Regions from separate parts of the Kitasatospora sp. NPDC018619 genome, predicted to be linked through region 3. Evidence: riboswitches for the same ligand, from Rfam matches in the RefSeq annotation. Region 3 holds a riboswitch; each other region holds the start of a gene.
The links. A riboswitch is a leader RNA that binds a small molecule or an ion and turns the genes downstream of it on or off. The one in region 3 is predicted to bind cyclic di-AMP.

Region 1 (5,731 bases), on a different contig from region 3:
CCTCCTGGTCGCGACGGTGCCCCGCCGACCACCCTACGGGGTGAACGGCGGGGCACCGGTCAGGCGTGCGCTACCGGGAGCGCTCAGCCCTCGTGCTTGAAGCGCGGGAAGGCGCCGCGGCCGGCGTACTCGGCGGCGTCGTCGAGGATCTCCTCGATGCGCAGCAGCTGGTTGTACTTGGCGACGCGCTCGGAGCGGGCCGGGGCGCCGGTCTTGATCTGGCCGCAGTTGGTGGCGACGGCGAGGTCGGCGATGGTGACGTCCTCGGTCTCGCCGGAGCGGTGCGACATCATGCAGCGGTAGCCGTTGCGCTGGGCCAGCTCGACGGCGTCCAGGGTCTCGGTCAGCGAACCGATCTGGTTCACCTTCACCAGCAGCGCGTTGGCGGTGCCGGTCTCGATGCCACGGGCCAGGCGGGCCGGGTTGGTGACGAACAGGTCGTCGCCGACCAGCTGGACCTTGTCGCCCAGCTTCTCGGTCATGGCCTTCCAGCCGTCCCAGTCCGACTCGTCCAGCGGGTCCTCGATGGAGACCAGCGGGTAGGCGGCGACCAGCTCGGCGTAGTACTCGATGAGCTCGGCGGAGGTGAGGCCCTTGCCCTCGAACTGGTAGGCGCCGTCCTCGTAGAACTCGGAGGAGGCGACGTCCAGGGCCAGCGCGACGTCACGGCCGGGCACGTAGCCGGCCTTCCGGATGGCCTCGACGATGAGGTCCAGCGCCTCGCGGTTGGAGTCCAGGTTCGGGGCGAAGCCGCCCTCGTCGCCCAGCCCGGTGGACAGGCCGCGCTCCTTCAGCACGCCCTTGAGCGTGTGGTAGACCTCGACGCCCCAGCGGACGGCCTCGGAGAAGGACTCCGCGCCGATCGGAGCGATCATGAACTCCTGGATGTCGACGTTGGAGTCCGCGTGCGACCCGCCGTTGAGGATGTTCATCATCGGGACCGGCAGGACGTGCGCGTTCGGGCCGCCCAGGTAGCGGAACAGCGGCAGGTCGCTGGCCTCGGAGGCGGCGTGCGCGACGGCCAGCGAGACGCCCAGGATGGCGTTGGCGCCGAGCGAGGACTTGTCCGGCGTGGCGTCCAGGTCCAGCATCGCCTGGTCGATCAGGCGCTGCTCGGTCGCGTCGTAGCCGACCAGCTCCGGGCCGATCTGCTCGATGACGGCCAGGACGGCCTTCTCGACGCCCTTGCCGAAGTAGCGGTTCTTGTCGCCGTCGCGCAGCTCCAGCGCCTCGAAGGCGCCGGTGGAGGCACCCGACGGGACAGCGGCACGACCCGTGCTGCCGTCGTCGAGGCCGACCTCGACCTCGACCGTGGGGTTGCCGCGGGAGTCGAGGATCTCACGGGCTACGACGACATCGATGGACGGCACGAGGCATCTCCTTGCGGAAGCAGGGTCCGGTCTGACGGTGGTGCTGTCAGCAGGACGATTGCGGAGTCGTTACGACCAGAGCCTAACCGCCCGGGCTCCCGGGGCCACGTCCGCCTCGGTCCCGTCTCAGCGTGTGGCCCCACTACCCACCGGTAGTTCACCTGCTTGTCCCAGCTTGTCCCACCGGAGCGGGCGAATGCGGACGAAGGGGACCGGTAGGGCCGGTCCCCTTCGGACGACGGGGTGGAGCGGCGCCGGCGCCGAGCGCCGTGGCGGGTGCTCCCGCGCCGGGCGCGGCGGCTCAGCCGAGGTGCAGCACCTGGCCGGGCATGATCAGGTTCGGGTTGCCGCCGACGGTGGCGCGGTTCCCCTCGTACAGCGCGTGCCAGCCGCCGGAGACGCCCTGCGCGGCGGCGATGGTCGACAGGGTGTCACCGGCGCGGACGGTGTAGTCGTGGCCGGTGGCCCGCGGGGCCTGCTGCGCGGCCTGCGGGGCGTACTGCGGCTGGGCGGCGGCCTGCGGGGCGTACTGCTGGTAGACGCTCTGGTGGCTGGTCCAGTACCAGGCGCCGTTGCTCTGGTACCAGTACACCTTGGCGTCGGCGTCCCAGCCGGCCTTGCCCGGGAAGCCCTGGGCCTGCGGGGCGGCCTGCTGGACCGGCTGCGCGGCGGGCTTCTGGGCGGCCGGCTTCGCGGCGGGCTTGGCGGCGGGCTTCTGCGCGGCGGGCTTCTCGGCCGGCTTGGCGGCCGGCTTCGGGGCCTGCTGCTTCGCGGCGGACTGCGGCTTGGCGTCCGAGGAGGTGTCGACCGCGGCCGGGGCGCCGCCCTTGGTCAGACCGGCCTTCTGGGAGCAGACCGGCCAGGCGCCCGGGCCCTGCGAGGCGAGCACCTTCTCGGCGACCGAGATCTGCTGGGCCTTGCTGGCCTGGTTGGCCTGCGCCGCGTAGGCGGTGCCGCCGTACGCCTTCCAGGTGCTGGAGGTGAACTGGAGGCCGCCGTAGAAGCCGTTGCCGGTGTTGATGCTCCAGTTGCCGCCGCTCTCGCACTGGGCGACGGCGTCCCAGGTGGAGGCCGGGGCGGCAGCGGCGCCGGTGGCGGTGAGGATCGGCATCGCGAGTCCGACGCCGGCCACACCGGCGACGGCGATGGCCTTCTCGGCCTGGGTACGACGACGGTGGCGGCCAGTTCCAACGAACAGCATGAAGAGGTCCCTCTCCGCACGCCTGCGAGGTGAGCTGTCGGGTTCGGACCGGGAGGTGGCCCGGCCGCCGTGCGCGGAGACGACTCCGCTCGGGCGGCTTCACCCCAAGCCGTGGGGAGACGGCAACAAACCTGGTTCCCCCGCCCCTGCCCAGGGTTCTGGTCGGTTTCCCGTGGCGCGGCGGGCAGGATTCGGCGTTCCGCGCACGGGGTCCGCAGCTGCGAACTCCAGGGAGAGTAGACAGATCATCAGACCGATCACAAGCTCATATCGTCGATATCACACCAGAATTACGGCCCGTGTCCGATCGCCTACCAACAGCGGCGTTATGTCCGGATTGATGGGCGTTCACACCCCTCCATCGGCGGTCGGCGACGTCCCGTCAGTGTCATCTCCACCCTCCGGGCGTGCCGGCGCAGCAGCTGCCGGAGGAGCGTGCGGGGAACGGCTCTCCGGACTGAATTCCACCGGGAGTTCCCGCAGTCCACGCATGATCAGTCCGCCGCGCCAGCGCAGGTTCCCGGGGCTTTCCGCCAGCCGCAGGTCGGGCAGCCGGGAAAGCAGCGTGGCCAGCGCCGCGCGCCCCTCCAGCCGGGCGAGCGGAGCGCCGATGCAGTAGTGGATGCCGTGCCCGAACCCCAGGTGGGGGTTGTCCTTCCGGGCCAGGTCCAGGGTGTTCTCCGCCGCGAACCGGGCCGGATCGCGGTTCGCCGCCGCCAGCACCACCAGCACCGGGTCCCCGACCGGGATGTCCACCCCGCCGATGGTCAGCGGCCGGGTGGCGAAGCGCCAGGTCGCCATCTCCACCGGCCCGTCGTAGCGCAGGAGTTCCTCGATCCCGGTCTCCAGCAGCCCGCTCTCGCCGCGCACCACCGACTCCTGGAGCAGCCGGCGCTGCTGCGGGTCGCGCAGCAGCGCGTACGTCCCGTTGCCGATCAGGTTCACGGTGGTCTCGAAGCCGGCGAACAGGAGGATGAAGGCCATCGCGGCGGCCTCGTTCTCGGTCAGGTGCTCGCCGTGGTCGCTCGCCCGGATCAGGCCCGAGATCAGGTCGTCCCCGAGGTCCGCACGCTTGCGGTGGATCAGCTCCAGCAGGTACGCCCGCATCCGCTTCACCGCCCGCCCCACGCCGCCGCGTTGACCGCCGCCGTGTCCCGGCTTCGTGTGCCGCAGCATCATCCCGGCCCAGTCCCGGAAGTCGTCCTGGTCCTCGGCCGGCACCCCGAGCAGGTCGCAGATCGCGTAGATGGGGAGCGGGAAGGCGAACTCGTGGATCAGGTCCGCCGAGCCGCGCTGCGCGAAGCCGTCGATCAACCGGTCGGTGAGCTGCTGCACCCGCGGCTCGAACTCGGCCACCCGGCGCGGGGTGAACGCCTTCGACACCAGCCGGCGCAGCCGGGTGTGGTCCGGCGGGTCGATGTTCAGCAGGTGGGTCATCAGGTCCGCCTGCCGCTCCCCGGGGATGCCCACCCGGCCGGTGCGGTGCGCCTGCTCGCTGTGGTGCGCCGGGTTCTTCGACAGCCGGCTGTCCGCGAGCGCCTGCCGGGCGTCGGCGTACCTCGTCACCAGCCAGGCCTCCACCCCGCTCGGCAGGGTGGTCCGGTGCACCGGGGCGTGCTCGCGCAGCCACGCGTAGGCGGGGTACGGATCGGCGGCGAACTCCCAGGTGAACAGCTGTGGGGCACAGGCGTCGGACGGCGCTGCGGCGGGCCGGGCGGGGTGGGGCTGAGCTGGCATGGGACCGACCGTATCCGGTGCGGCGGGCGGGGCCCGCCTCCGGCGGAGCGCGGCCGGGCGCGGGCCGGGGAAGGGGCGGTGCGCGGGCGGGATCCAGCCGGTGCGCGGACGGAATGCGAGCGGTGCGCCAACACCCCGTGGACGGCCCGTGGCCGGTCCGTGGACGGGTCTTGGCCGACTCTTGGCCGCGGAGTGGGCGTGAGCCTGGTCACCTGAGGGGTAACCCCTGTTGCGGAGGGTCAGGACGTGCCTACGATCCTCCGCAGTACGCGTGGGCGCCGGTGCGGTGTCGCCCACAGGGAGGAGCAGGCCATGCGGGTCAGCGGGTCAGTCGTCGTCATCGCGGTCCTCGACGGCGGGTCGGGCGCGGGCCTCGCCCGCCGGTTCGCCGCCGCCGGCGCCGCCGGGATGCTGGTCGCCGACCAGCACGTGGGCATCGCCGAGGACCTCGCCGCCGAACTCGACCGCCCGGGCTGCCCCGTCGTCGGCGTCTGCGGCGACATCCGCCGCCCCAGCGACGTCGCCGCCCTCGTGGACACCGCCGAGAAGCACCTCGGGCCGATCGACCTGTTCGCCGTGGCCGGCCCGGCCGGCGAGCGGGTCGTCTCGCTGGCCGACCTGCCCGACCACCTCGACCTGGAGCGGCTCGCCGAGCTCGTCGTCCTCATCGGCGAGGCCATCGGCGAGCTCGTCCCGCCGCAGCGGCACCCGGAGCGCGCCGCCACGGCGGCCTGACCACCTACTCCCCGCCCGGACCGCCCTGCGGCCCGAGGCCCTCGGCCGCGCGCACCGCGTCCCGGTAGCCGCGCGCGGCCGCCCGCAGCGCGGCGTCCACGTCCACCCCGGCGCCGTGCGCCCGCTGCACCACCGCGAGCAGCAGCCGGCCCGCCGAGTCGGCGGTCAGCTCGTCCGGCAGCCGGTACGCCTCGTCCGGCACCCCCGTGAAGCCCGCCCGGCGCACCCGGGACACCAGCTTCGCCGCGTACGCCAGCGAGGGCAGCGCCGCCGGCACGCCGTCCACCACCGACTCGCGGTCCGCCTTCTCGGCCGCCTTCAGCTGCTCCCAGTTCGCCTCCGCGTCGGCCGCGCCCCCGACCTCGACGTCGCCGAACACGTGCGGGTGCCGGTACATCAGCTTCTCGACGATGTCCCCCGCCACGTCGTCCACGGTGAACGGATCGGTCGGGTGCTCCTCGGCGATCCGGGAGTGGAAGAACACCTGGAACAGGACGTCGCCCAGCTCCTCGCGCAGCGTCGCCCGGTCCCCCTGCTCGATCGCCTCGACCAGCTCGTAGGCCTCCTCGACCAGGTACTTCACCAGGCTCTCGTGCGTCTGCTCGGCGTCCCAGGGGCAGCCGCCCGGCGAGCGCAGCCGGTCCATCACCGTCACCAGGTCCAGCAGCCGCGAGCCGGGCAGGTCGTA
Region 2 (5,731 bases), on a different contig from region 3:
GGCCCGGGGCAGCGGCGGTTCAGCGCCCGAGCAGGCCCTGGGCGGCGAGCCGGTTGACGTTGGTCAGGCCGCGGACCAGCTGGGTGGTGAGGAAGACCAGCACCAGCCCGACCAGCGAGAGCGCGGCGATCTGCCAGGGCGCCTGGATCTCGTACACGTGCCGGACGCCGTCGCTGTCGCGGAAGTCGAACAGCCGGTACCCGTTCCACGGGGTGTAGGCGCGGAAGACCCAGTGGTACGCGGGGTAGAGCGCCAGCGACCAGCCGAGCAGCAGGAAGACCAGCGTGACCGCGAAGCTGAGCACCGCCCACGGGAACATCACCACCTGGTACAGCACGGCCTTCCAGCCCGCCGCGTCCGCCAGCCGCGCGGTGATCGCGCCCCAGGTACCGGGGCGGACCTGGCGCACCGGCTCCGGGCCCGGGACGTCCAGGGCCAGCATGCCGCGCACCCGGGCCCGCTCCAGCCGGCCGAAGCCGCGAGCCAGGCTGGTCAGGGCGCCCAGCACGGGCAGGCCGAGGACGGTGACGAAGGTGCCGAGGCCGAAGCAGAACATGGTGATCGAGACGGCGAACCCGGCGATCGCCACCGGCAGGCCGCTGAGCGCGTAGCCGACCTCGCGGTAGTAGTACGCCGAGAACGGCGTCCGCCACAGGGCCGGCCGCCGCTCGGTCCGGCGGGCCCGGGCGGGGTACGGGCCGCTCCCGTGACCGCCCAGGACGTCCCACTCCCGGTCCTCCGTGCTGCGGCTGCTGCTCATGCTCCCGGCCCCCGGCCCCTCGTTCTGGCGTTCGTTCGTCCCGCTGACGGGGTCCAGTCTGGTGGACGCGCCGGCCGGGCGTGATCCGGAGGCCTGGCGGATCGGGGGTGGGGTTAACCCCCCTCCCCGCGGGCGGCCGGGCCCGGCCACTCGTCGGCGAGCAGCCCGTAGAGGGAGGAGTCCCACCACGCGCCGTCCTTGAACCCGTCGTGCCGCAGCCGCCCCTCCAGCCGGAAGCCCAGGCCGGTGAGCACCCGGACGGAGGCGGTGTTGTCCACCCGGACCCGGGCGGACAGCCGGTGCAGGTCCAGCGCGCCGAAGGCGAAGCCGCAGAGCAGGCCGACGGTCTCGCGCGCGTAGCCCCGGCCCCACGCCCCTCGGGCCAGCACGCACCCGATCCCGGCGGCGCGGTGCCCTTCGAGGGTGAGCGAGGCCTGCCCGACCGGCCTCGCCCCGGCCGGCTCCTCGGCGTCGGCGAGCCTGGTGACGGCGAGCCGGTAGGTGTCCCGCTCCTCGGCCAGCGCCTCCTCCACGTACAGCTCCAGCTGGTCGGCGCACTCCTCCCGGCTGCCGGGGCCGAAGGGCAGGCGGCGGGTGACCTCCCGGTCCCCGAACAGCGCGTGCAGCGCGTCCACCTCCTCCTCGGTGTGGTGGTACTCGCGCAGGGCCAGTCGCGGGCCGGTGAGACGTACGGGGACCATGGTCGGCGACCCTACCCCCCGCCCGGCGACTACCGTTCGGACCATGAACGACGATGACCTGCGGCTCGCCCCGCGCACCAAGGCCGCCGACCTGCTCGCCTGGGCGGCCGAGCAGGGCCGCGCGCCGGTGGCCGAGGGGCCGCTGCGCGCGGTGCTGGCGCTGCTGGAGCTGGGCGAGGGCAGGATGCACGACGGCTGGCCCGAACTGACCTCCGACGCGGTGGAGCACCTGCTGTACGAGCGGCTCCACCTGTACGTCCAACCCGCGCCCGAGGAGGACCCGCTCGCCTACGGCGACGCCGTCCGGCTGCTGATCGACCACCAGCGGGCGGCCCGGCGGCTGAACGCCAAGCGCCAGGAGCGGCTGCACGCGGAGGCCGAGTGGCAGGGCGAGGTCGCCGCCGGGCTGCTGCGCCGCGCCGACCTGGTCACCTGGCCCCGGCTGTACGCGGTGCTGCTGCACGCCCACGGGGTGGACGTGACGGACACGGCGGCGGTGCGGGACTGGCTGGCCGGCTTCGGGGAGCTCCCGGCGGAGGAGCGACCGGCCGCGTACGAGGCGCTGGTGCCGGCCGGCTGGCTGGACGAGCCGGACGAGCAGGGCTGGGGCCCGGGCCGGGTGCTGGCGGTCGGGATGGCCACGGACGGCGCGCGGCGGCTGCTGGAGCAGGGCCTGATGCGGCGCAGCTACCGCAACCTGGCCGAGCTGACCGCGCTGGGCCGGCCGATGCCCGAGGAGCTGGCCGGGGACTTCGAGCGGTTCGAGGAGGCGGCCGCCGACGCGGCGCTGGACCTGTTCGGCGACTGGACGGTGCCGGGGCTGCCGCGGCTGCTGGTGACGGAGTTCCCCGAGCTGGCGCCGGAGCCGGGGCAGGAGGAGATCGAGGCGTACCTGGCGCAGCTGCCCGCCGGGGACTGAGGCGCCGTGCGAAGGCCCCCGGCCGGGAGCCGGTGCTCCGGGCCGGGGGCCTTCGCGGGCGCGTCGGGGCGTCGGTCCTGAGGCCTGAAGGCCCGAGGGCCCGAGGGCCCGGCCTCACGGGTGCCCGTCCCGGGGGCTCCTGCCTCAGGGGTTGAGGCCGCGCTGCTGGAGCCAGGGCTCCGGGTCGACCGGGGCGCCGCCGCCGGGGCGGACCTCCATGTGCAGGTGCGGGCCGGTGACGTTGCCGGTCGCGCCGACCTTGCCGATCTGCTGGCCCGCCGCGACCTTGCCGGAGCCCTTGGTGATGGCGGAGAGGTGGCAGTACCAGATCTCGGTGCCGTCGGGCAGGGTCTCGACGATCCGGTAGCCGTACGAGCCGGCCCAGCCGGCCGAGGTGATGGTGCCCTGGCCGAGCGCGAGGACCGGGGTGCCGGTGTCGGCGGCGAAGTCCAGGCCGGTGTGCAGGTGCGCCCAGTAGCGGGCGCTCTGGCCGTAGTGGGCGGACAGCCGGTAGTCCGTCACCGGGAGGGTGAGTGCGGCGGCCTTGGCCCGCTCGGCCTCCTCGGCGGCACGCTTGGCCTCGGCCTCCTTGGCGGCGGCCTTGGCCTCCGCCTCCTGGGCGGCCTGGAGCCGGGCGGTCTCCTCGGCGGCGGTGCGCTGGCTGTCGGCCTGGTGCTGGATGCGGGCGGCGAGGGCCAGGCCCGGGTCGGCGGAGAGGGCCACGGGGGCCTCGTCCGGGGCCTCGATCGCGGGGGCGGCGGCCGGGGTCGCCGAGGCGAATCCGGTGGCGCCCAGGGTGGCGGCGACGGCGGTGACGCCGAGCAGCGGGGAGGCGCCGCGGGTCTGACGCGGCAACCGGTGGCGGTTGGCCTCGGCTTCCTCGGCGAAGGCCTCCGGGCCGAGGGCCTCGGGGCCGCCCGGGCCGGGGTGGTCGAGGAGCCGGGTACCGGCTGCGGGGCCGGCCGGGTGTGCCGGGGTGTGCGTCGACGCCACGGAGGCGCGCTCCTTTCCTTCCTTCGCGCCTACCGGGTTAGCTGACGGGTTCGGAGCAGGAAGGTCTCCTACGGCCGGGCCGGAGCCCCGCCGATTCACCCCAGGAAACGTGGTTCCCCGGCTCCCTGACCGGCCGGGAGGCCGGTCGTCGGGATTAGGCGACGGCGCACGGTGCCGTCTGGTTACGGCGTTGACGACCGCGCTGCGTTATCAAACGTTAATCCTAGGAGGCGCTGATTCCAAGCCATCCGTTCGGAGCAGCGCGGCGGCAGGTGACCGGACGTCAACGAACGGCCCCTCATGCACGGCCGCACCTGAGTACGGCTACTCATGTGCGGCCCGGCCCCCCGGCCGCATCCTGACGCCATGAGCGCACCGATGCAGTCCCGCACGACGGCCGCGTACTTCGTCCAGGCCGTCCTGTCCTTCACCCTGTCGGGCATCGCCCTCGCCGCCGGGATCGCCTACCTGCCGGTCGGCGGGTGGACCCGGGCCTTCCTCGGGATCGGCCTCCTCTACACCGTCACCTCCGCGTTCACGCTGGCGAAGGTGGTCCGGGACCGGCAGGAGTCCAACGAGATGGTCACCCGGGTGGACCAGGCCCGGCTGGAGAAGCTGCTCAGCGAGCACGACCCGTACAGGGTCGAGGGGGTCTGACCGCCCCCGCGCCCTCCCCGACCGCGCCCTCCCCGACGGACCCGGGCCGCCGGGCCGGGACCGCCGCACCGGACCGCCGAGCACTTGACGGCTAAGGCTATTAGCCTTAGCTTGATGGCTATCAACAGTAGCGCCGATGCCCGCACCGGCGGCCCGAGGAGGACCCCCATGAACGGCACCGTCACCCCGACCACCCGGTACCTGACCGTTCCCGGCGGCCGGATCGCCTTCGACGACACCCGGCAGGGCGACGGCGCCGCCGTCGTCCTGCTCCCGGGCATGCTCGACAGCCGGGCCGCGTACCGGCACCTGCGCCCGCTGCTCGTCGCCGCCGGCCACCGCGTCGTCACCATGGACCTGCGGGGCTTCGGCGAGTCCTCGATCGCCTGGGACGACTACGGCCCGGCCGCCGTCGCCGGGGACGTGCTCGCCCTGCTGGACCACCTCGGCATCGAGCGCGCCGTCCTCGCCGGGAACTCGTACACCGGGGCGAGCGTCGTCCGGGCCGCCGCGGACGCGCCCGAGCGGGTCGCCGGGATCGTCCTGATCGACGCCTTCGTCGAGAACCCGCCGCCGGGCGCCCTGATGCGCGGCGCCCTGGCCCTGCTCGGCACCGCCCTCGTCCACTGGCCGGCCGCCTGGGGCTTCTACCTGCGCCGGATGGCCTTCCCCGGCGCCAAGCCCGCCGACTTCGACGCGTACGTGGACGGACTGGTCGCCGCCCTGCGCACCCCGGGGCGGAAGGCCGCCACCCGCGGGTACGTCCGCGGCGACTCGGCCCCGGTCGGCTGGACCGCCGCGGTGCGCTGCCCGGCGCTGGTGGTCATGGGCGACAGGGACCCCGACTTCCCGAAGCCGGAGCTGGTCGCCGACCGGCAGGCCGCCGCACTCGGCGCCCGGAAGGCGATGATCGAGGGGTCCGGGCACTACCCGATGGCCGACAACCCGGCGGCCACCGCGGACGCCCTGCTGCCGTTCCTCGCCGGGCTCGGCTGAGCCCCGGCCCCCGCACCGCCCCGCCCGCCTTCATCCGTACGGAGAGCCCGAACCCATGCCCCGCGTAGGACTGACCCCCGACCAGGTCGTCGACCACGCCCTCGCCCTCATCGACGAACAGGGCGCCGAGGCCCTCACGCTGGCCTCCGTCGCCGCCCGGGCCGGGGTCGCCACGCCCTCGCTCTACAAGCACGTCAGCGGCGGCCTCGCCGAACTGCGGCGGCTGGTCGCCGTCCGGGTCACCGGGGACCTCGCCGACCGGCTGGCCGAGGCGGCCGTCGGGCGCAGCGGGGACGACGCCGTCGCCGCCCTGCTGCGCGCCTACCACGCGTACGCCACCGAGCACCCGCACCGCTACCACGCGCTCCCCCAGGCCCCGCAGCCCGACGACGACCTGGCCCGCGCGGGCGCCCGGCTGGTCGGCGTGATCATCGCCGTCCTGCGGGAGTACGGCCTCGACGGCTCCGAGGCGATCCACGCCGCCCGCACCGTCCGCTCCGTCGCCCACGGCTTCGCCTCCCTCACCGCGGCCGGCGCCTTCCAGCTCGCCGAGGACCTCGCCACCACCCACGACCGCCTGGTCGCCACCCTCACCGCCGGCCTGCGCGGCTGGCCCGCGTAGCGGCCCGTCCGGTCGGCCGGCCGGTCCGCGGTGCGGGCCGGCGGACGGCGGGGCGGGGCGTGCGGGGCCGGTGCGGCGGGGCG
Region 3 (5,731 bases):
GTACAGCGGGTTGAGCCCGGCGGCGGGGCCGAGCAGGAAGACCAGCGTGTTCAGCGCGATCAGGGCGTAGCTGACCGCGGGGACGGCCGCCGCCGGGCGGCCGTCCCGGGCGGCGGTGTGGTCGGGGGCCGCGAGTGCCATGCCGCCAAGCATCCCTCCGGGCGGCGCGGGTGACACGGCGGTTTACGGCAGGTGGACTAGGGCCTGTGTTGTGGCGACCGGTGGTCGCGACGGTTGCCCCAGGCAATAGGCTTGGGGCGGGCATTCCCGCCTCCCGCCGCCGACGCCGGGGCTCCGGGGGGAGCGCCTGCCCCCGCAGGGACCACCCGAGAGGACCCCCGATGACCGTCCCCGCCCTGACCGCCGAGACGCGCTGGCGCTGCACCCTGTGCGGCAACCTCACCCGCTTCGACGTGACCCGCACCGCGCGGGTCACCGAGTTCCTGCACTTCGACCTGGCCGGCGAGTCGAAGGTCGAGGAGACCGAGGTGCTCAGCGAGACCGTCGAGTCGGTGCGCTGCCGCTGGTGCAACGCGGTGGACCAGGTCGAGCTGGTGGCCCGTCCGGGCGCCCAGGGGGCGCAGGCCCCCGCCGAGCAGGGCTGATCCCCGCCGCCGCGGCGGGTGGGCGCACGGCGCGCCCGCCCGCGCCGCACGGGACAATACAGAACAAGACGCACGGAGCGTGACGAACAGGGGGCGGTCGCGGCCGTGCCCCGCTGGACCAGGATCGGAGCCGAGGACGTGGTGGACGCAGCGAAGGAGCCCGGCGAAGCCCAGGGGCTTCAGCCCGCTGCGGCCGGAGCCCCGGCCGGGACCGCCGGGACGGCGGACGCCCCCTCCGAGCCCGCGGCGGAGCGCGTCGCCGAGAAGCTCGACCGGCCGCTGCCCGAGGGCGTGCGCCGGCGCGTGGTCGGCCTGGCCTCGGACGCGCTCGGCGGGCTGCCGCCGGGCGAGCTCCCGCAGAGCCTGCGTCAGTACGTGAAGTTCACCCCGGCGCGGCGGGCCAAGTACGCGGCCACCGCGCTGGCGGCGGCGCTGGAGGCGGAGCCGGCCTTCCGGGTGCGGATAGCGGAGCGGCTGCGCCTGGGGCAGCCGGACCTGGTGAGGGCGCTGGAGTCGGGCACCGTGCCGAGCGCGGCCGACCCGATGGACGTGGCCGCGGCCGCCTACCTGGTGCGGTCTGCGGGCTGGAGCCGGCTGGTGGCCGAGGCGGGCGAGGAGGCCGAGCGGGCCGGCGCCGAGGACGCGGCCGCCGAGGCGGCCCGGCTGGTGGAGAAGCTCCAGGCCGAGCTGGCCGAGGTGCGGGCCGCCGCGCGGGCGGAGGCGGACCGGCAGCGGGCCGAGTCCGACGGCGTCCGCCGGGAGGCCGAGTCGCTGCGCAAGAAGGTGCGGTCGCTGGAGAGCGACACCCGCCGGGCGCAGGCCGAGACCCGCCGGGTGGCCGGCGAGCTGGAGGCCGTGAAGGCGCAGGCCGCGGCCGAGCGCGGCGCGGCCGAGACCGAGGCGCGCCGGCTCCGGCACCGGGTCTCGGAGCTGGAGAACGCGGCCGAGCAGGGGCGCCGTTCGGCCCGTGAGGGGCGCAGCGTCGAGGACATGCGGCTGCGGCTGCTGCTGGACACCGTGCTCCAGTCGGCCCAGGGGCTCCAGCGGGAGCTGGCGCTGCCGGTCTCCCAGCTGCGCCCGGCGGACCTGGTGGAGGCGGTGGTGCCGGGGGCGGCCTCGCCGCACGACGTGGCCCGGCGCGGGCTGGCCGAGGACGATCCGGCGCTGCTGGACCAGCTGCTGGCGATCCCCCAGGTGCACCTCGTGGTGGACGGCTACAACGTGACCAAGACCGGCTATCCGACGCTGCCGCTGGAGCAGCAGCGGATCCGGCTGCTGGGCGGGCTGGCGATGCTGGCCCAGCGCACCCAGGCGGAGGTCACCTGCGTGTTCGACGGGCAGGACCTGGACGTCCCGGTGATCATGGCGCCTCCGCGCGGCGTCCGGGTGCGGTTCAGCCGGACCGGGGAGACGGCCGACGAGCTGATCCGCCGTCTGGTGCGGGCCGAGCCGCAGGGCCGTCCGGTGGTGGTGGTGTCCACCGACCGGGAGGTCGCGGAGGGCGTGCGGAAGGCGGGCGCGCGCCCCGTGGCGTCGGTGCTGCTGCTGAACCGGCTGGCCCGGCCCTGAGTCCGGCCGGACCGCGTGATGCCTGGTCAGCGCGGTGTCGGGGGGTTGTGCCGGTCCGGTGGAGTCAGTGTGCGGTGGCGGAGTTCATGCCATTGGGGGAGTGGCACAACGGATAGATCTTCACTAGGGTCTGGCGTCAAACCTATTTTCGGGAATCTCATCCCATCAGGTGAGTCCGATGGAAGAAGGAGCCGGTCCCTTGGCCTCCCACCGCCGTCCCAAGCAGCCGAGCCGCGCGCGGGTCTCCGTGCTCACCGCTGCCGCGGCGACCGCGGTCGCCCTCTCCGCCCAGGTGGCCGCGCACGCCGCGCCCCAGCCGAACACGTCGGACGTCAAGGCGCAGATCGACCAGCTCCAGGAGGAGCAGGAGCAGGCGGCCGAGAAGTACAACGGCGCCCAGGAGCGGGCCGGCCAGCTGCGCAAGCAGGCCGAGCAGCTGCAGGACCAGGTGGCCCGCGGCCAGGAGCAGATGACCCAGCTCCAGGGCGGCCTCGCCGAGGTCGCGGGCGAGCAGTACCGCACCGGCGGCATCGACCCGTCCGTCCAGCTGATGCTCTCCTCGGACCCGGCCGGCTACCTGGAGAAGGCCTCGTCCGTCCAGCAGGCCAGCGCCGGCCAGGCCGAGGCGCTCAAGGGCCTCCAGGACCAGCAGCGCCGGCTGGACCAGCAGAAGGCCGAGGCGGCCGCCGTGCTCGCCTCGCTGGACACCACCACCAAGGACCTGAACCAGGCCAAGGCGGACGTGAACGCCAAGCTGAAGGCCGCTCAGGACCTGCTGAACTCGCTGAGCGCCGCGGACCGCGCCGCGCTGCGGGCCCAGCAGGCGCAGGCCGACCGGGCCTCGCGCGGCAGCGACCGGGTCGACCTCAACAGCCTGCCGGCCGCCAGCGGCTACGCGGCCACGGCGGTGGCCAAGGCGATGGGCAAGCAGGGCTCGCCGTACGTGTGGGGGGCCACCGGGTCGACCACCTTCGACTGCTCGGGCCTGATGGTGTGGGCGTACGGCCAGGCGGGCGTCTCGCTGCCGCGCACCTCGCAGGAGCAGGGCCACTACGGCACCCGGGTGCCCTCGCTGGACCAGGCCCAGCCCGGCGACCTGGTGGTGTACGGCAACGACATGCACCACGTCGGGATGTACATCGGCAACGGCATGGTGGTCCACGCGCCGCACACCGGGGACGTGGTGAAGGTGATGAAGGCCGACGCGATGTCCATCAACACCATCCGCCGGGTCTGACGGCCCGACACGCCCGGGGGCTCCCGGCCGGGCCCTGTGAAAAGCGCCACCCCCGCTCGGGGGTGGCGTCGGGCTTTCCGGCCCCTGCCGACCACATGCTGAGAAGCGATCAGCCTTCTGTGCGGCAGTGGTCACCATCGGTCATTTTCACAAAGGAACTTGGGCAATCTTCAGTCTTTTTTCTGACAAGGATTTGAACGGATCACGGTTCAGTTACTAGGGTCATGCTCCGAACCACCGCACTGTCGATCGCCCAGCCAGGGTGGCGGCGGTGGTTACCGCCGAGTTCGCGAGGCAGCGGGGCAGGTCGAAGCGACTGCCCGACAGGGGAGCCCAGTGTTCGGGGGCGCTGCGGAGCGGAGCCGGGGAACCACGTTCCTCCGGGGTGAATCGGCGCCGGGTCGGCCGGTGAAACGGCCGTGAGGCGTCGTAGGGCATGCTTCCGGCCCGAACCCGTCAGCTCACCCGGTAGGCGGACGTAGGAAGAAGGAGTCCGCCTTCGTGGCGTCCCATCGTCGTCCCAAGCCCGCAGGACGGGCCCGCGTCTCGATCCTGACCGGTGTCGCCGCCGCGGCCGTCGCCCTGTCCGCGCAGGGTGCCCACGCCGACCCGCAGCCGACCAAGGAACAGGTCAAGGAGCAGGTCGACCAGCTCAACGAGCAGGCCGAGGTCGCGACCGAGGCCTACAACGGCGCCCAGGCCAAGCAGCAGGAGCTGGAGAAGCAGGTCTCCGGCCTCCAGGACCAGGTGGCGCGTCAGCAGGCGCAGGTCACCGAACTCCAGGGCGGCCTGGCCGAGATCGCCGGCGAGCAGTACCGCAACGGCGGGATATCGCCGACCGTCCAGCTGATGTTCTCGTCCACCCCGGACAGCTTCCTCAGCCAGGCCGGCGCGCTGAACCAGGCCGGCAGCACCCAGAAGGGCCAGCTGAAGGAGCTCCAGGAGCAGCAGCGCAAGCTCGACCAGGACCGCAACGAGGCCCAGGGCAAGCTCGCCGAGCTGGAGTCGACCACCCAGCAGCTGAAGGCCTCCAAGGACGAGGTCCAGGGCAAGCTGAAGGCGGCTCAGGACCTGTTCAACACCCTGACCGAGCAGGACCGCCAGGCGCTGCGCCAGGCCGAGGAGAAGGCCGCGGCCGACGCCAAGGCCAAGGCCGACGCCGCCCAGGCCCAGCAGCAGCAGGCCGACCGCGCCTCCCGCGACAACAGCCGCGGCACCCTCGCGGCCCCCACCACCACCGCCCCGGTGAAGGTGGCCGCCGGCAGCTCGCGCGGTGCCGCCGCCCTCTCGGCCGCGGCCTCCAAGATCGGCAGCCCGTACGTCTGGGGCGCCACCGGCCCGGGCTCCTTCGACTGCTCCGGCCTGATGGTCTGGGCGTACAACCAGGCCGGCGTGTCGCTGCCGCGCACCTCGCAGGCGCAGGCGGGGGCCGGCACCCGGATCGGTACGGACATCTCCCAGGCCCAGCCCGGCGACCTGCTGATCTTCTACAGCGACGCCCACCACGTCGGCATCTACGCGGGCAACGGCCAGGTGCTGCACGCCCCCAAGCCGGGTGCGTCGGTGCGCTACGAGGCGGTCACCAACATGCCGCTGACCTCCATCGTGCGGGTCTGACCCCCACGCGGACGCCTCCGGGCCCGGTCTTCCCCAGGGAAGGCCGGGCCTGCGGCTTTTCCGGCGGATCGGTCTGGTGTCCGATATGGGAGTGAATATTCGGGTCGGGAGGGGTTTGGACTCGCTTGCCCGGACTCGCTAACGTCTGCCACCGGACTCCCGCTCGACGGCCGCCCGCCCCGGTGCGGCGGCGGGGGCCGCGCCGCAGGATTGGAGCCGCTGCCGCCATGCCCGTGCACCGCCGTTCCCCACTGCTCGCCCGGGCGCTGGTGCTGACCGCGGCCGCCGCCACCGCGCTGGGCGCGGGCACCGCGGGCAGCGCCGAGGCCGCCCCCGCCAGCCCGGACCCGGCCGACCGCCAGGACGTCAAGACGCAGGTGGAGCAGCTGTACGACGAGGCCGAGCAGGCGTCCGAGAAGCTCAACGCGGCGCAGGAGGCCCAGCGCCGGCTCCAGGGCGAGACCACGATCCTCCAGGGCGAGATCGCCCTCGCCCAGGACCAGCTCAACGAGGTGCGCGGGGACCTGGCGACGGTGGCCGGGGCCGAGTACCGCGCCGGCGGGATGGCCCAGACCGCCCAGCTCATCCTCTCGACCGACCCGGCGGGCTACCTGGAGCGCGCCCGCTCCCAGGGCCAGGCCGCGGTGCGCCAGCAGGAGGCCCTGCACGAGCTGGTCACCCGGCAGCGCCGGCTCGACCAGCG
Region 4 (5,731 bases), on a different contig from region 3:
GCACAAGGTGGTCCTCGAGCGCCACCTGTGGCTCGCCGTCCTGAAGGCCCAGCAGGACCTCGGCGTCGAGGTTCCCGCGACCGCCGTCGCCGACTACGAGCGGGTGATCGACCAGGTCGACCTCGGCTCGATCGCCGCCCGTGAGCGGGTCACCCGCCACGACGTGAAGGCCCGCATCGAGGAGTTCAGTGAACTCGCCGGGCACGAGCAGATCCACAAGGGCATGACCTCCCGGGACCTGACCGAGAACGTCGAGCAGCTCCAGATCCGCCAGTCCCTGGAGCACGTGCGGGACCGCACGGTCGCCGTGCTGGTGCGCCTGGCCAGCCTGGCCGCCCAGCACTCCGAGCTGGTCATGGCCGGCCGTTCGCACAACGTCGCCGCGCAGGCCACCACCCTGGGCAAGCGGTTCGCGTCGATCGCCGACGAGCTGCTGGTGGCCTTCCGCCGCCTGGAGGAGCTGATCGCCCGCTACCCGCTGCGCGGGATCAAGGGCCCGGTCGGCACCGCCCAGGACATGCTGGACCTGCTCGGCGGCGACACCGGGAAGCTGGCCGAGCTGGAGCGCAGGGTCGCCGGTCACCTCGGCTTCGACCACGTGCTGACCAGCGTCGGCCAGGTCTACCCGCGCTCGCTGGACTTCGAGGTGCTCACCGCCCTCGTCCAGCTGGCCGCCGCGCCGTCCAGCCTGGCCAAGACCATCCGTCTGATGGCCGGCCACGAGCTGGTCACGGAGGGGTTCAAGGAGGGCCAGGTCGGCTCCTCCGCGATGCCCCACAAGATGAACACCCGCTCCTGCGAGCGCGTCAACGGCCTGGCCGTCATCCTGCGCGGCTACGCCTCGATGGCCGGCGAGCTGGCCGGCGACCAGTGGAACGAGGGCGACGTCTCCTGCTCCGTGGTGCGCCGGGTCGCGCTGCCGGACGCGTTCTTCGCCTTCGACGGCCTGCTGGAGACCTTCCTGACCGTCCTCGACGAGTTCGGCGCCTTCCCCGCCGTGATCGAGGCCGAGCTGGACCGCTACCTGCCGTTCCTCGCCACCACCAAGGTGCTGATGGGTGCGGTGCGGGCCGGCGTCGGCCGGGAGACCGGCCACGAGGTCATCAAGGAGCACGCCGTCGCCTCCGCGCTGGCGATGCGCGCGGGCGCCCGGGAGAACGAGCTGCTGGACCGGCTGGCCGCCGACGAGCGGATCCCGCTGGACCGGGCCGCGCTGGACGCGCTGCTGGCCGACCGGCTGTCCTTCACCGGTGCCGCCGGTGCCCAGGTCGCCGAGGTGGTCCGCCAGGTGGAGGCCGTCGCGGCCGCCTACCCGGAGGCGGCCAAGTACGCGCCGGGCGACATCCTCTGACGTTTCGTCAGTCGTCGATCGAGGGCCCTGCCGCCGGACCGGTGGCAGGGCCCTCGCGCCGTGCGGGGACGTGGCCCGGGTCGAGCGGCGGGGAGGTGGGGCCGCACGGCCAGTCGCAGTTCGGCTCGGCCACCTGCTGCTCCTCGGGGGCCAGGACGTTGCCCCGGACCGTCCCGAGGGCGATCAGTCCGCCGGCAACCAGCAGGCCCGCGCAGATCAGCATCGCGGTGTGGAACGCCGAGTCGACCGAGGAGGGCACCCGGTAGGCGTCGCCGCTCAGCCCGGCCAGCGCCGGCAGGGCGGCCACCGCGAGCAGCCCGGCCGCGCGGGCGGCGGCGTTGTTGACCCCGCTCGCGATGCCCGCGTGCCGGACGTCGACGGCGGCCAGCACCGTCGCCGTCAGCGGCGCGACCAGCAGTGTCATCCCGCAGCCCATCACCGCGACGGCGGGCAGCACGTCCACCCAGTACGAGGCGCCGGTGCCGACGCGCAGCATCAGCAGCACCCCGGTGGCGCACAGCAGCGGGCCCACCGTCAGCGGCAGGCGCGGGCCGATCCGCTTGCCGAGGCGCCCGGCGCGCGCGGACAGCGCCAGCATCAGCACGGTGATCGGCACCAGCGCGAAGCCCGAGACCAGGGGTGAGAACCCGGACACGATCTGGAGCTGGACCACCAGCAGGAAGAAGACGCCGCTGAACGCGGCGTACACGCACAGGGTGACCAGGTTCACCGCGGTGAACAGCCGGGAGGAGAAGAGCCCGAGCGGCAGCATCGGCTCGGGCGCGCGGCGTTCGACGGCCACGAAGACGGCGCCGAGCACCAGGCCGAGCACCCCGCTGACCCAGACCGCGGGGGACAGGCCCTCGCCGGCCGCGGTCAGCGCGTAGGTGATCGCGCCGAGGGCGAGGGCGGCGAGCACGGCGCCGAGGACGTCGAAGCGGCCGGAGGCGCCCTCGTCCCGGCTCTCCGGCACCGACCGGGTGGCGACCGCGATCACGGCGGCGGCCAGCGGCAGGTTCAGCAGGAAGATCCAGCGCCAGCCGGGGCCGTCCACCAGCCAGCCGCCCAGGAAGGGGCCGACCGCCGCCGACACCCCGCCGAGGCCGGACCAGAGGCCGACCGCCGCCGAGCGGTCGTCGGGGTGGAAGACCGCCTGGAGCATGGCGAGCGAGCCCGGGGTGAGCAGCGCCCCGCCGATGCCCTGGACGGCACGGGCGGCGATCAGCACGTGGATGTCCGGCGCGGCGGCGCAGGCCGCGGAGGCGACGGCGAACCAGACCACGCCGATCAGGAAGACCCTGCGCCGCCCGTACCGGTCGCCGAGCGCGCCGCCGAGCAGGATCAGGCCCGCCAGGGTGAGCAGATAGGCGTTCAGGGTCCATTGCAGGGACGCCAGGGAGGCGCCGAGGTCGGCGCCGATCCTGGGCAGGGCGACGTTGACCACGGTGCCGTCGAGCATCGCCATGCTGGAGCCGAGCACCGTCGCCATCAGTACCCAGCGACCCTGCGCGGTGCCCAGACGCAGGGTGCCGGCCTCGGAGGTGGCCACGGGCGAATCCTGCGCTGCCGGGGCGCGAGTGACAAGGGTCACCGGTGGGCGTGTTGGGGATCGGCGGTACGTGAGTGGCCGGCTGCGCAGCGTCGGCGATCTCGGCGCAGGGTCGTGGATCAGTGGCGCGGGGTGAATGGATTGTGTACGTATCGTGCGCTCCGGCCTGCGGAGGGTCACGGCGGCAGAGGGGGTCGTTGCGTTTTCAAAGATCGACATTGCTTCACCCGAACGGATGGGTTTTAGTTCAGCGACCGCCCGGCCAGTCCGGACGGATCCGCTGGGTGGAACGCCGAGTCCTGCCGCTGCCCGGTGGTTCGAAACGAACTCTGTACGGCAGGAGCGGGGGACCCACAGGTAAGTCGCCGGACCGGAGTTCGCGCCTCAGGGCGCGGGCGTCCAGGACCGGCTAGGGGTGAAGCCGCGCATGCGGCCGGGCAACTCCAGCCCGAACCCGACAGCTCACCTCGCAGGCGTCGGAGAGGAAAATTCCATGCCTGCTCAGGCTCGTCGTATCGCCCTGCCCCGCGCCGCCCGCATCGGCATCGCCACCGCCGTCACCGGTGTGTCGTTCGCCCTGCCGCTGGTGACCGCGGTCACCGCCCAGGCCCACACCGCCCCGGCCGCTCCGGCTGCGCAGACCGCTGCCGCCAAGCCGGCCGCCCAGGCCGCCGCTCCGGCTGCCCAGGCCACCCAGGCCGCGCAGGAGAGCTACCGCGTCGTCGGTGGCGACACCCTGTCCAAGATCGCCGACGCCAGGAACGTCGAGGGCGGCTGGCACGCGCTGTACGAGCAGAACCGCTCGGTCGTCGGTGCCAACCCGAACCTGATCTTCCCGGGCCAGCAGCTCGTGCTGCCGGGCCACGCCGCCGCGCCGTCCACCGGTGCCGCCGCCGCCAAGCCCGCGGCCCCGGTGAAGCCCGCCAAGCCGGCCGCCCCGGCCGCCCAGGCCGCCAAGCCGCAGGCCCAGGCCCCGGTGCAGACCGAGGCCGCCAAGCCGTCCGCGCAACTCCAGACCCAGCTCCAGGTCGCCGCCCCGGCCCAGGCCGTGACCGCCACTCCGGTCGCCGCCGCCACCTCCGGCTACGTCGCCCCGCTGGCCAACCCGAAGCTCGGCACCGCCTACGGCGTGGCCGGCTCGATGTGGGCCTCCGGCCACCACACCGGCCAGGACTTCGTCGCCTCCACCGGCACCCCGCTGCGCGCCGTCGCCAACGGTGTCGTGGTCAAGGCCGGCAACGGCGGCGCCTACGGCAACGAGGTCGAGATCAAGCTCGCCGACGGCCACTACGCCGAGTACGCGCACCTCTCCTCGATCGGTGTGAAGATCGGTCAGACCGTCACCGTGGGCCAGCAGATCGGCCTCTCCGGTGCCACCGGCAACGTGACCGGCCCGCACCTGCACTTCGAGATCCGCAACGGCTCGGAGTACGGCTCGGACATCAACCCGGTCACCTTCCTGCGCGCGCACGGCGTGGCGCTCTGATTCGGGGCCGCTGAGCTCCGGGGACTCACCGACCACCGCTGCTGCGGAGCGAATCGATCCTCCGGGATGGTCATGTCGGGTGACCGCTCGACCGGGTGATCGCCGCACGGCGGACATGGGCGCGGGACACGCCCAGGCCGGCCCGGCCGTACGAGGGACCTCTCGTACGGCCGGGCCGGCCGCTCGCGTTTCCGGGCCGCTCCGGGCGGCCGCCGGGGCCGCTCCGGGCGTGAGGAGGGCGCGGCCGGGCCGTACGAGGTGTCGAACACGGCGTCAACTCCTCTGCGGGGCCGGGCGGTCGGCGGACCGCCGGGGGCCTTCGGCGCGCCATGCTGGCGGCGGGCCGGCGCCCGGCCGGTCCGGCGGCCGGGCGGGGCCGGGAGGCGAGGAGGCCGGATGGCGGTGCGCAGCGGGGACGTGGCGGGGGAGCGGGCCGGGCGGGAGCGGCCGGAGGAGGGCGGCATCGACCGGCTGAAGGCGGACTCGGTCGGCCTGGTCGGCGTGGTGTTCATGGCGCTCGCCACCGCCGCCCCGATCACCGCGATGACCGGGAACCTGCCGATCATCGTCGGGCAGGGCAACGGCGCGGGCGCGCCCGCCGCGTACATCGTGGCGACGGCGGTGCTGACGGTGTTCTCGGTCGGCTACGTGGCGATGGCCCGGCACATCACCGCGGCCGGCGCGTTCTACGGCTACGTCTCGCACGGGCTGGGCCGGGTGGTCGGGATGGCTTCGGGGCTGCTCGCGGTGCTCGCGTACGTCGTCACCGAGGCCTCGGCACTCGGCTTCTTCGCGTACTCGCTGCGCGGGCTGGTCCGCTCGCAGCTGGGGGTGGAGCTGGGCTGGGGCTGGTACGCGCTGTTCGGGGCGGCGGTGATCGGGGTGACGGCCTGGTTCGACCTGCACCTGACGGCCGGGGTGCTCGGCGTCGCGCTGGTGCTGGAGATCGGGGTGCTGAGTGCGGTGTCGCTGGCGGTGCTGTGCTCCGGCGGCGGGCCGGACGGGCTGGTGCCGCAGGCCCTGAGCCCGCTGAACGCGCTGGAGGGCGTGGGGGGTTCGGGGTCGGCCGCGGCCGGGCTCGGGCTGTTCTTCGCGTTCTGGTCCTGGGTGGGCTTCGAGTCCACCGCGATGTACGGCGAGGAGTCCCGCGACCCGAAGCGGGTGGTGCCGCGGGCGACGATGGTCTCGGTGCTCGGGGTCGGGCTGCTCTACGTGTTCGTGTCCTGGATGATCGTGTCCGGCAACGGGACCGCGCGGGCGGTCGCGGTGGCGAGCGGCGCGGTGCCGGGCGAGGACGGCAACAGCCTGTTCTTCGACCCGCTCGGTGCGCACCTCGGGGGCTGGG

Region 1: another riboswitch for cyclic di-AMP. It lies ahead of ACH5AR_RS24785 (transglycosylase family protein); the one in region 3 lies ahead of ACH5AR_RS14750 (NlpC/P60 family protein).
Region 2: another riboswitch for cyclic di-AMP. It lies ahead of ACH5AR_RS09165 (M23 family metallopeptidase); the one in region 3 lies ahead of ACH5AR_RS14750 (NlpC/P60 family protein).
Region 4: another riboswitch for cyclic di-AMP. It lies ahead of ACH5AR_RS18845 (peptidoglycan DD-metalloendopeptidase family protein); the one in region 3 lies ahead of ACH5AR_RS14750 (NlpC/P60 family protein).

What each region holds. Positions count from the first base shown of each region.
Region 1 covers NZ_JBISAI010000016.1:79,214-84,944, forward strand. The annotation lists gene eno (phosphopyruvate hydratase) at 84-1,370, opposite strand; gene ACH5AR_RS24785 (transglycosylase family protein) at 1,672-2,571, opposite strand; cyclic di-AMP (ydaO/yuaA leader) riboswitch at 2,577-2,745, opposite strand; gene ACH5AR_RS24790 (cytochrome P450) at 2,920-4,308, opposite strand; gene ACH5AR_RS24795 (SDR family NAD(P)-dependent oxidoreductase) at 4,621-5,043, shown strand; gene ACH5AR_RS24800 (MazG family protein) at 5,048-5,731, opposite strand, start outside.
Region 2 covers NZ_JBISAI010000004.1:428,297-434,027, reverse strand. The annotation lists gene ACH5AR_RS09180 (sensor domain-containing protein) at 20-760, opposite strand; gene ACH5AR_RS09175 (GNAT family N-acetyltransferase) at 874-1,461, opposite strand; gene ACH5AR_RS09170 (hypothetical protein) at 1,505-2,380, shown strand; gene ACH5AR_RS09165 (M23 family metallopeptidase) at 2,525-3,373, opposite strand; cyclic di-AMP (ydaO/yuaA leader) riboswitch at 3,386-3,544, opposite strand; gene ACH5AR_RS09160 (YiaA/YiaB family inner membrane protein) at 3,740-4,030, shown strand; gene ACH5AR_RS09155 (alpha/beta fold hydrolase) at 4,199-5,026, shown strand; gene ACH5AR_RS09150 (TetR/AcrR family transcriptional regulator) at 5,082-5,648, shown strand.
Region 3 covers NZ_JBISAI010000008.1:111,995-117,725, forward strand. The annotation lists gene ACH5AR_RS14730 (rhomboid family intramembrane serine protease) at 1-141, opposite strand, end outside; gene ACH5AR_RS14735 (hypothetical protein) at 342-605, shown strand; gene ACH5AR_RS14740 (NYN domain-containing protein) at 747-2,174, shown strand; gene ACH5AR_RS14745 (NlpC/P60 family protein) at 2,374-3,411, shown strand; cyclic di-AMP (ydaO/yuaA leader) riboswitch at 3,749-3,902, shown strand; gene ACH5AR_RS14750 (NlpC/P60 family protein) at 3,913-5,028, shown strand; gene ACH5AR_RS14755 (NlpC/P60 family protein) at 5,256-5,731, shown strand, end outside.
Region 4 covers NZ_JBISAI010000011.1:36,795-42,525, forward strand. The annotation lists gene purB (adenylosuccinate lyase) at 1-1,351, shown strand, start outside; gene ACH5AR_RS18840 (MFS transporter) at 1,359-2,840, opposite strand; cyclic di-AMP (ydaO/yuaA leader) riboswitch at 3,191-3,391, shown strand; gene ACH5AR_RS18845 (peptidoglycan DD-metalloendopeptidase family protein) at 3,394-4,386, shown strand; gene ACH5AR_RS18850 (APC family permease) at 4,783-5,731, shown strand, end outside.